DNA from 3 places in the Conexibacter stalactiti genome. Region 3 is predicted to be linked to each of the others. Evidence: riboswitches for the same ligand, from Rfam matches in the RefSeq annotation. Region 3 holds a riboswitch; each other region holds the start of a gene.
The links. A riboswitch is a leader RNA that binds a small molecule or an ion and turns the genes downstream of it on or off. The one in region 3 is predicted to bind cobalamin.
Positions count from the first base shown of each region.

Region 1: it holds a riboswitch for cobalamin, as region 3 does, so the genes downstream of both, R7226_RS07730 (prenyltransferase/squalene oxidase repeat-containing protein) here and R7226_RS14455 (ABC transporter substrate-binding protein) in region 3, are expected to answer to the same signal.
Region 2: it holds a riboswitch for cobalamin, as region 3 does, so the genes downstream of both, R7226_RS28385 (hypothetical protein) here and R7226_RS14455 (ABC transporter substrate-binding protein) in region 3, are expected to answer to the same signal.

Region 1 is NZ_JAWSTH010000014.1:5,055-8,319, forward strand. Features, by position in the region: gene R7226_RS07730 (prenyltransferase/squalene oxidase repeat-containing protein) at 1-1,454, opposite strand, end outside; cobalamin riboswitch at 1,542-1,702, opposite strand; gene R7226_RS07735 (class I SAM-dependent methyltransferase) at 1,750-2,592, opposite strand; gene R7226_RS07740 (helix-turn-helix domain-containing protein) at 2,663-3,091, shown strand.
Region 2 is NZ_JAWSTH010000132.1:10,941-14,205, forward strand. Features, by position in the region: gene R7226_RS28375 (phosphatase PAP2 family protein) at 1-778, shown strand, start outside; gene R7226_RS28380 (cob(I)yrinic acid a,c-diamide adenosyltransferase) at 833-1,396, opposite strand; cobalamin riboswitch at 1,500-1,636, shown strand; gene R7226_RS28385 (hypothetical protein) at 1,686-3,236, shown strand; gene R7226_RS28390 (DUF4430 domain-containing protein) at 3,233-3,265, shown strand, end outside.
Region 3 is NZ_JAWSTH010000035.1:21,623-24,887, forward strand. Features, by position in the region: gene nagA (N-acetylglucosamine-6-phosphate deacetylase) at 1-758, shown strand, start outside; gene R7226_RS14450 (hypothetical protein) at 871-1,476, shown strand; cobalamin riboswitch at 1,487-1,645, shown strand; gene R7226_RS14455 (ABC transporter substrate-binding protein) at 1,728-2,789, shown strand; gene R7226_RS14460 (class I SAM-dependent methyltransferase) at 2,786-3,265, shown strand, end outside.

The DNA of each region.
Region 1 (3,265 bases), on a different contig from region 3:
TGCGACGCGTCGCGGCCGTCGCCGGGGCCGGGGGCAGCGCCGGGTTCATCGGCGCTCTCCGGCGCGGGCGCGGCGTCCGGCTCATCCGGCTCGTCCGCCACCCCCGGATCGCTGTCGGCGGCGTCGCGGTCCTGCTGCGCCTGGGTGCGCTCGCGGCCGCGTCTGGGCGTCGCGCGGGTCACGCGCGTCTGCCGCACGCCGCCGATCGTCGCGCCCTTGCTGTCCGGCCGCGGGCGGCTGAAGTTCGGCGCGCCCTCGCCGCCGCCGCCCGCCAGCACGCCGCCGCCGGGCGCGCGCTCGTCGCCGCCGCTGCCGCCGCCGGTCCCGCCGGCCGGTCTCTCGGGCGAGGGCGCGTTGCGCGGGTCGGGCGACCTGCCGCTCGGGGGGATCGCGGCGATCGGCAGGTAGCGGCCGCTGTATGCCGGCAGCGAGTACGACGTCATCCACATCGGGCTGGCGTCGTTGTCGGCCTTCCAGGCGATGTGGCCGTCGTCGCGCTGCAGCGAGGCGAGGAAGTCGAGCATGCTGCGGCCGGATCTGACCCACGCGCGAGGGTCTTCGCCGACCGCCCACAGCCCTTGGGCGACCCACGCGGTCGAGCCGGAGTTGCCGGTCTGCTCGCGCAGCAGCAGCGGGAAGCCGCCGTCATCGCGCTGCAGCGTGCGCAGCCACGCGAGCGCTCTGTCGACCGCCGCGCGCGAGGGCCCGTGCTCGGTGCCCGCACCCGCGCCGACCCGGCCGGCCGCGCGCAGCGCCTGCAGCGCCGCGCCGGTCATGTCCGTGCTCTCGTTCGTGTGCGCGGCGACGTCGGACCAGCTGCCGCTGTCGTTCTGCGCGGTCAGCAGCCAGTCGGCCGCGCGGCCGATCGCCGCCTCGACGGCCGGCTCTCTGACGAGCGAGAGCGAGAGGATCGCGAAGACCGTCGTGTTGACGGGGGAGTCGGCGCCGGCGCTGCCGAAGGTGCGCGAGAAGGCGCCGCTGTCCCGCTGCTGGCGCAGGATGCCCGCGACGAGGTCGACGCCGCCGAAGGCGCGCGGGTCGGTGCCGGCGGCGTTGACGACCAGCAGCGTGCGCTCGAGGTCGGTCGTGTTCGCGAGCTGGCCGGCGGCGGCCTCGATGCAGTCGAAGACCGAGCGGTAGCCGTCGGGGCGGAACTGCTCGCGCGGGTTGACCCCGGCAGCCGCGAGCGCCAGCGCCGTCCACGGGCTGGCCGTGACCGGGTCGGCCTCGCCGCCTGGAACCATCGGGAAGCAGCCGTCTCTGCGCTGGTGCTGCTGCATGTAGGCGACCGTGCCGTCGAGCACCCGGTCGCCCGACTGCGCCGGGGCGGGACCGCTCGCGAGCAGCGACAGCGCCGCGACCGTCGCGGCCAGCAGCACGAGCAGCAAGACGAGCGCCGACGGGCGTCGCGGGGCGGCACGCGCCCGCTGCGGGACCTGCGGATGAGGCGGCACGACTCGGTTCCTGCTCCTCTGCTCCGAACGGCCCGTTGCGCGAGGCCGCGTTGGCGGAACCCGCGCGGCCTATGGGCAGCGTGGGCCGAGTCGACAGGTTTTCGGGCTTGGATGCCTGCGGCGGCTCGCCTTCCCGGAGCATCGCTCCAGTGGCATGTCGAACCGTCGCCTCGCATCCCCACCGCTGCGCGCCAGCTCCGGATTCAGACCGGATTCCCTGACCCTTGTGCTTCGGGTGCGATCGACTCGCGGGCGGAACCCTACACCGGCCCGCCCGCGACCCGCGCCAGAGCGGCTAGGCCCGCGCCCCGATCGTCCAGCAGGCGGCGGTGAAGCGGACCGTGTCGCCGTCGACGTATGGGTCGAAGGCAGGGCGGACCGACTCGACGACCCGCGCGCGGGTCTGTTCGTCCTGCTCCTTCAGCGCGATGCCGACGGGGCCGAGCCGGGTCACGTAGGGGACGAGCTGCGATGCCGGCATCGTGAGCGTGACGTCGAGCGGCTGGAGGTCGATCGCGCTCCAACCGCCGTCGGCGAGGATCCCGCGGACGCGGTCGGGGTCGGCGAACCCGAACTGGCCCGGCGCATCCGGCTCGCTCACCGGCAGGTCCGGCAGCAGCGGCGCGGCGGCTCGCGCGGCGGTCGTCATGAAGGGGTTCTCGGCCGGGCCGCGCCAGGCGATGAAACGCAGCTCGGCGCCGTCAGCCGCCGCGCGCCGCAGGTTCGCGAACGCCGCGACCGGGTCAGCGAAGAACATCACGCCGAAACGGGAGATCAGCAGGTCGAAGCTCGCCGGCTCGAACGGATGGGTCTGGGCGTCCCCGAGCACGAAGCGCGCCGAGAGGCCCGCTGCCTCGGCCCGCTCTCTGGCGGCGGCGAGCATCGGAGCGGAGATGTCGATGCCAGTGCAGCTGCCGCGCGGCCCGAGCCGTCGCACCGCCGCGAGCGTCGTGGCGCCGGTTCCGCAGCCGACGTCGAGCACGCGGCTCTCCGGCCGCGCCGCGACCACATCCGCCAGCAGCTCCTCGAACGGCTGGAAGAGGCCGTCGAGCTGCTCCCGCGCGTCCACCCAGACGCATCCTGAGCGACCGTTCCACAGCGCCGCGTGCTCGTCCTCGGTCTGTCGCGTCTCGTTCATCGTCGTCGTCTCGCTTTCCTCGGGGCGGTACGGCTACAGTGCCAGCTCAAGTCGACTTGAGGTCAAGCGGATGAGCGAATTGGACATCGGCGAGGTGATGAAGCGCTCCGGTCTGCCCGCCTCGGCGCTGCGCTTCTACGAGCAGAAGGGCCTGATCGCCTCGATCGGCCGGCGCGGCCAGCGCCGCCAGTTCGACGCCGCCGTGGTCGAGCGCCTGGCGCTGATCGCGATGGGCCGCGCCGCCGGCTTCTCACTCGACGAGATCGCGCTCATGTTCGCCGCCGACGGCAGCCCGCGCCTCGATCGCGACATGCTCGCCGCGAAGGCCGCCGAGCTGGACGAGCGGATCCGCGAGCTGACCGTGATGCGCGACGCGATCGCCCACGCCGCCGACTGTCCCGCGCCGACCCACATGGAATGCCCGACGTTCCGCCGCCTGCTGCAGGCCGCCGCTTCCGGCGCGATCCGCCCGGCCCGCCCGCGGCGGCCCGGCGTCTGACGGACGCAGAAGCGGTCGCCGAGCCAGATCTCGACGTCTGCGCCGAGCGGTGGGCGATGCGCCGAAAACCATTCTTGACTAAACCGGTAGAGAATGTAGTATTGTTTTTCGAGCAAGTGGAGCGCTAGCTGCCACCGGCGTCGATCCGGGGTCGCGCTCCACACCGTCCGACCG
Region 2 (3,265 bases), on a different contig from region 3:
CCTGGCGGTCGTCTTCGTCGGCCCCGTGCACCACCTCGACGCCGTCGTGCTGCAGGGCTTCCGCAACCTCGACGGCCCGCGCGTCCATCCGGTCGCGCAGTTCATCGCGACGCTCTGCGACCCGGACACGTTCGTCTGGTTCGTCGCGGCGCTCGTCGTCGTCGCGCTGCTGCGGCGCAGACCGCGCACCGCGGCCGCCGTCGCGATCGTGCTGCTCGGCGCCAACGTCACCACGCAGCTGCTGAAGCCGGCGCTCGCGAGCGACCGCTGGTCGTCGCTGCTGGTCGACGGCGGCCAGATCCTGCCGGCGGCATGGCCGAGCGGCCATGCGACCGCGTCGATGTCGATCGCGCTCTGCGCGGTGCTCGTCGCCCCGGCGCGGTGGCGCCCGTGGGTCGGGGCGCTCGGCGCCGTCTTCGCCGTCGCGGTCACCTTCTCGTTCCTGACGCTCTCGTGGCACTACCCCAGCGACGTGCTGGGCGGCTTCCTCGTCGCGACGCTGTGGGCGCTGCTGGCGGTCGCGGTGCTGTCGTGGGCGCAGTCGCGCTGGCCGCTGCGCAGCGCCGACGGCGACGCGCCGCCGCTGCGCGAGACGCTCGCGCCGGCCGGCGTGACGGCCGTCAGCGCCGCGCTGCTCAGCGCGATGGTGCTGCTCGCGCGACCCGAGCAGGTCGTCTCCTATGCGCAGGAGCACACCGTCTTCGTCTTCGGCGCCGGCGCGCTGGCGGCCGTCGCGCTCGCGCTCGCGGCCGCGCTCAGCGTGCTGACGCGGCGCTGAGGGCGCGGCCGCCTCAGCGCGCGGCCGGCGCGGTCGAGGCGCTGAGCGCGCCGCCTACTGCTGCTGCTGGCCGGCGCCCGGCTGCCACAGCGGCTCCTCGCTGCCGTTGGCGCCGCGGCTGAGGATGAAGAGCAGGTCGGAGAGGCGGTTGAGGTAGCGCACGACCTGCTCGCCCAGCTCGTCGCCGCAGGCGATCGCGGCGCGCTCGGCGCGGCGGCAGACGGTGCGGCAGACGTGCAGCTGCGCCGCGCCCGGCGTCCCGCCCGGGAGCACGAACGAGCGCAGCGGCGCAAGCGTCGCGTTGACCTCGTCGCAGCGCTCCTCCAGCCACGCCGTCTGCTCGGGCTGCACGCGCAGCCGCTCCTTGTCGCCGCCGTGCGGGACGGCGACGTCGGCGCCGACGTCGAAGAGGTCGTTCTGGATCCGTCTCAGCCACTCGACGTATCGCGGCGGCAGTCCGGGGGTGGCGATCGCCACGCCGAGATGGGCGTTCAGCTCGTCGACGGTGCCGTACGCCTCGATCCGCGGGTGCGTCTTCGGCACGCGGCTCATGTCGCCGAGGTGCGTCTCGCCGCTGTCGCCGAGACGCGTGTAGATGCGCGTCAGATTGACGGTCATCTGGAGCACTCTACCCCTGCTTCGGCGGCTGGCAAGCCGCTCTGCAACGTCGTCGCGGCGGCCTGAGCGCTACCATCGGCGCCGTTCAAGGTCGGTGGCGATGGGAAGTCCGGTGCGAATCCGGCGCGGACCCGCCACTGTGATCGGGGAAGCCGTTCGCAGGCGCCGCACGGGCGCCGGCCACCGGAAGGCCAATGGCACCGGGAAGGCGCGAGACGGTCGGCCCGAGAGCCAGGAGACAGAGCCCCCGGCCGCTGACTCAGACGCCCTCGCGGAAAGGGGTGCACAGATGTCCCGCACGATCCTCGGCTCCTTGATCGGAGCGCTCGCCGTGACCGCGCTCGCGGCGCCGCTCGCTGATGCCGCCGGGCGCCCGGCGGACGTGACGGTGCGCGTCGAGGGTCCCCGCGGGACGCTCGTCGACACGCCGGTCACGACGACCACCGCCGCCGTCGTCAAGGACGGCGACAGAGCCCACGCCTGCAGCGGCACGAGCGCCGCCGGCGCGCTGGAGCAGGCGACCGAGGGGGAGTGGACGGCCTCCTACTTCAGAGGGCTCGGCTACGCCGTCGACGCGATCGACGGCGTCAGACCGGCCAGCGCCAACGACTACTGGACGCTGTGGGTCAACGACAGATCGTCGCTGACCGGCCTCTGCGACACCGAGCTGCAGGACGGCGACGAGCTGCTGCTGTTCGTCTGCACCAGCGGCCCCGACTTCAACTGCACCAACGCGCCGCTGGGGCTGGTCGCGCCGCGCACGCGCAACGCCAGACCGACCGTCCAGGTCATCTCCTTCGGCCCCGACGGCAGAACGACGCCGGCCGCCGGCGCGACCGTCAGCGGCGGCGCCGCGCCGGTCAGAGCGGATGCGCAGGGCAACGCGCGCGTGACGCTGAAGCGCGGCGAGAGCACGCTGCGTGCGACGCGCACGGGCAGCACGCCGTCCGCGCGCCTCTTCTGCGCCGACGGTCGCTGCGGCAGCAGCGACCGCACGCCGCCGCTGCTGTCGGTGCGCGGGATCTCCGACGGGCAGACGTTCGCCCCGGCGCGCGCGCCACGCGCGCTGCGCGGCGTCGCCAGAGGGCTCGACGGCGGGATCGTCGAGCTGCGGCTGGCACGTCGCCACGACGGTCGCTGCACCGCGTACGTCGGCCGCATCGAGGATTTCGTCAGATGTCCCAGGAGAGGCGCGCCTTGGTTCCAGGCGGCCGACCGCGAACGCTGGTCCTACCTGCTGCCGGCGCGGCTGGCGCCCGGCCGCTACACGCTCGGCGTGATCGCCGCCGACGGCGCCGGCAACAGCGCCAAGCCGCTCGTCGTCCGCTTCACCGTGGCCGAGCGGGCGGCGGCGAGCGCCGCGGTCGCATCTGGCGCACACGCCGTGCCCGGCACGCCCGGCGCCGTCGTCCACGCCGCGGCCGCCCCGCGCGTCCCCGTCCGCGTCGTCGGCGCGAGCGGCAGCACGCTCGCGCGCCGCACCGTCGCCGCGAGCGCGACTACCGCGGGCGTCGGGCGCAAGCGCTGCGCCGTCGCGGGCGGCACGCCGCTGGCCGCGCTCCTCGCCGTCGCCCACGGCGGCGGCCCGTCGGTCAAACTCGCCGACTTCGGCTCCTGCGGCCGCCGCGCCGCGGACGGCAGCGGCCTCTACGTCACGTCGATCGCCGGCAAGCGCGCCGCCGGTCAGGCCGGCTGGGTCTACGCCGTCGGCGGCCGCCTCGGCAGCGCCGGCGCCGCCGATCCGTCGGGCCCGTTCGGCAGCGGTCTGCTGAAGGGCGGCCAGTCGGTCGTCTGGTTCTGGTGCAAGCGGGCGAACGCCTGCGAGAAGGAGATTCCGTGACTCATCGTCGTGCACTCGCGGCCGGCCTG
Region 3 (3,265 bases):
AGAGCCGAATCGACGTGGGCGGCGCCGGCGCGATCGCGCCGCTCAGCCACGCGGCCGAGCGCTTGCTCGGCCACAGTGCGCCGCGCTCGATCTCGCTCGCGCCCGAGCTGCCGGGGGCGCTGGAGCTGACGCGCCGCGCCGTCGCGCGCGGGCTGCTCGTCTCGCTCGCGCACAGCGATGCCGACTACGGCCAGGCGGTCGCGGCGATCGAGGCCGGCGCGCGCGCCGTCACGCACGCCTTCAACGCGATGCGGCCGCTGCACCACCGCGACCCCGGACTGCTCGGCGCCGCGCTCGACCGCGACGAGCTGACCTGCGAGGTGATCTGCGACGGGGTCCACGTCGACCCCGCCGCGGTGCGGCTGCTGATGCGGTGCAAGGGCGCGGCACGGACGGTGCTCGTGACCGACGCGATCGAGGCGACCGGGCTGCCCGACGGCGACTACCGCCTCGGCGACCGCGCGATCCGCGTCCGCACCGGCCGCGCGACGCTGCCCGGCAGCGCGACGATCGCCGGCGCGACGCTGACGATGGACGCCGCCGTCCGCAATGCGGTCGCGTTCGGCGGCGTGACGCTCGCCGACGCGGCGCGGATGGCCGCGACGACGCCGGCGGAGCTGCTCGGGATCGGCGATCGCAAGGGCTCGATCGCGCCCGGCCGCGACGCCGACCTCGTCGTGCTCGACCGCGACCTCGCGCTCACGCGCGTGCTGGCGCGCGGGGCGTGGGTCGACGCAGCCGCGCGCGTCGCGTCCTAGCGCGCCGGCCGCGCCGTCGCGCGCGGACGCGCCGGCCGCGCGGAGAACTACGGCCGTCGCCGCGTAGGCCGCGCCGATGACGAGCGCGTGCGTCCACGCGAGAGTTCACGGCATGACCGCCCCGCTCCTGCTCGACGAACTGATCCCTCACGCCGACGCGGTCCGCACCGAGCACCTGCTGATCGACGGCGACCTCGCGCAGGTCTACGACGCCGTCCGCGCGGCCGACTTCATGCGCACCGCCGAGCAGCAGCCGGTGCGGGCGCTCTTCCAACTGCGCGCGCTCGGCGAGCGGGTCGTCTCGACCGTTCGCCGGCGCCCGTTGCCGGCACCCGCGCCGACGGCGACGATGCGGCTCGCAGATCTCGGCGCCCACGGCGAGTGGGTGGTGCTCGGCGAGCGGCCGCCGCACGAGATCGCGATCGGCGTCGTCGGGCGCTTCTGGGCCGGGGAGACGAGCTGGGAGACGATCGACGCGCGCGACTTCGCCGGCTTCGAGCGCCCGGGTCTCGCGAAGATCGCCGCCGGCTTCTCGCTGCGCCCGTACGGCGCCGGGCGCGTGCTCGTCAGCTACGAGTGCCGCACGCTGGCGACCGATCCGCAGTCGCGCCGCGCCTTCCTGCGCTACTGGCGGGCGCTGTCGCCGTTCATCGGGGTCGTGCTGCGCACCCAGCTGCGGATCGTCGCGCGCACGGCGGCCGAGCGCGCCGCACGGTAGGGTCCCGGGCGAGCCAGTCGCACCCACCCCGTGGGTCAGGGAATCCGGTGAGAAGCCGGAGCTGACGCGCAGCGGTATGGGGGACGGGCGGAGCATCGGCCACTGGACCGGCAACGGTCTGGGAAGGCGCTCCACCCGGACGATCCCGAGCCCGAAGACCTGCTGGCTTGCGGCCCTCCGCATGCATCGCAGCGGGCGGCCGGATCGTCCACAACGGGCCCCGCGACCGGGTCCCAGATCGAAAGGCCAGCGTGTCCCCGCGCGCCCTCACCCTCCCCACGCTCTCCGCCGTCGCCGTGCTCGCCGCCGGCCTGCTCGCCGGCTGCGGCTCCGACGGCGACAGCCCCGCCGCGACCGCCGCCGGCAGCCCCACGGCCGCCGCGACCACGGCCGCCGCGCCCTCGACCAGCTACCCGGTGACGCTCAGGAACTGCGCGCGCGAGGTCGTGGTCGAGCGGGCGCCCGAGCGCGCCGTCTCGATCAACCAGCCGGCGACCGAGCTGCTGCTGACGCTGGGGCTCGAGGACCGCATGGCCGGCAGCGTCTCCTGGAGCGACCCGGTCACGCCCGCGCTCGCGGCGGCGAACGCGAAGGTCCCGGTCATCAGCAGAGACTTCGCCTCCTTCGAGCGCGTCCTGAAGGTCGAGCCCGACTTCGTCTACGCGACCTTCGACTGGTCGTTCACCGACGAGGGCGTCGCCCCGCGCGACCGCTTCGAGAGACTCGGTGTGCCGACCTACCAGTCCTCCAGCGAGTGCGGTGGACAGACCGCGCAGCAGGCCGACGAGCTGACGCTCGACGACCTCTACACGGAGATCGCGGAGGTCTCGCGGATCTTCGGCGTGCCGGAGAGAGGCGCGGCGCTGGTCGAGTCGCTGAGAGCGCGGATGGCGAGAGCGTCGAGCGACCTCGGCGCCGAGGACCTCTCGCTGATGTGGTGGTACTCGTCGTCGAAGACGCCGTACATCGCCGGCTGCTGCGGCGCGCCCGGGATCGTCACGCGCGCGATCGGCGCCAGAAACGCCTTCGCCGACAACAGACAGCTGTGGCCGGAGATCGGCTGGGAGGCGATCCTCGACCGCGATCCCGACGTGCTCGTGCTGGCCGACCTGACGCGCGGCGACGAGGGCGACAGCGCTGAGGCGAAGATCAGATTCCTCGAGTCCGACGCGGTCGCCAAGCGGCTGACCGCCGTCCGGAACAGACGCTACATCGTGCTCTCCGGCTCCGACATGGACCCGTCGCTGCGCAACGTCGACGCGGTCGAGACGGTCGCCGACGGGCTGCGCAGACTCGGGCTGGCCGGCAGATGAGCGCCGCGCCGGGGTCGCCGGCCGCGGACGAGGCGATCGCCGCCGCCGACCTGCTCGCGCGCTGGGACGACCAGCAGGCGGCGTACATCGCCGATCGCGAGGGCCGCTTCCGCGTCATCGCCGAGGTGCTGGAGCTGACGCTCGGGCCGGCGCCGCTGGTCGTCGACCTCGCCTGCGGGCCGGGCTCGCTCGGCGCGCGCCTGCTCGACGCGCTGCCGGGCGCGCGCGTGGTCGGGATCGACCACGACCCGCTGCTGCTCGACGTCGCGCGGCGGGCGCTCGGAGAGCGCCACGGCGACCGCCTGACGCTGCTCGACGGCGACCTGCTCGACGCCGGCTGGCCGGCGGCGGTCAGCGCCGCGCTCGGCGACGCTGCCCCGGACGCCTGCGTCTCGACGACGGCGCTGCACTGGCTGAACCCCGACCAGCTCGTGCGCGTGTACACGCAGGCGGCGGAGCTGCTGGCGCCCGGCGGG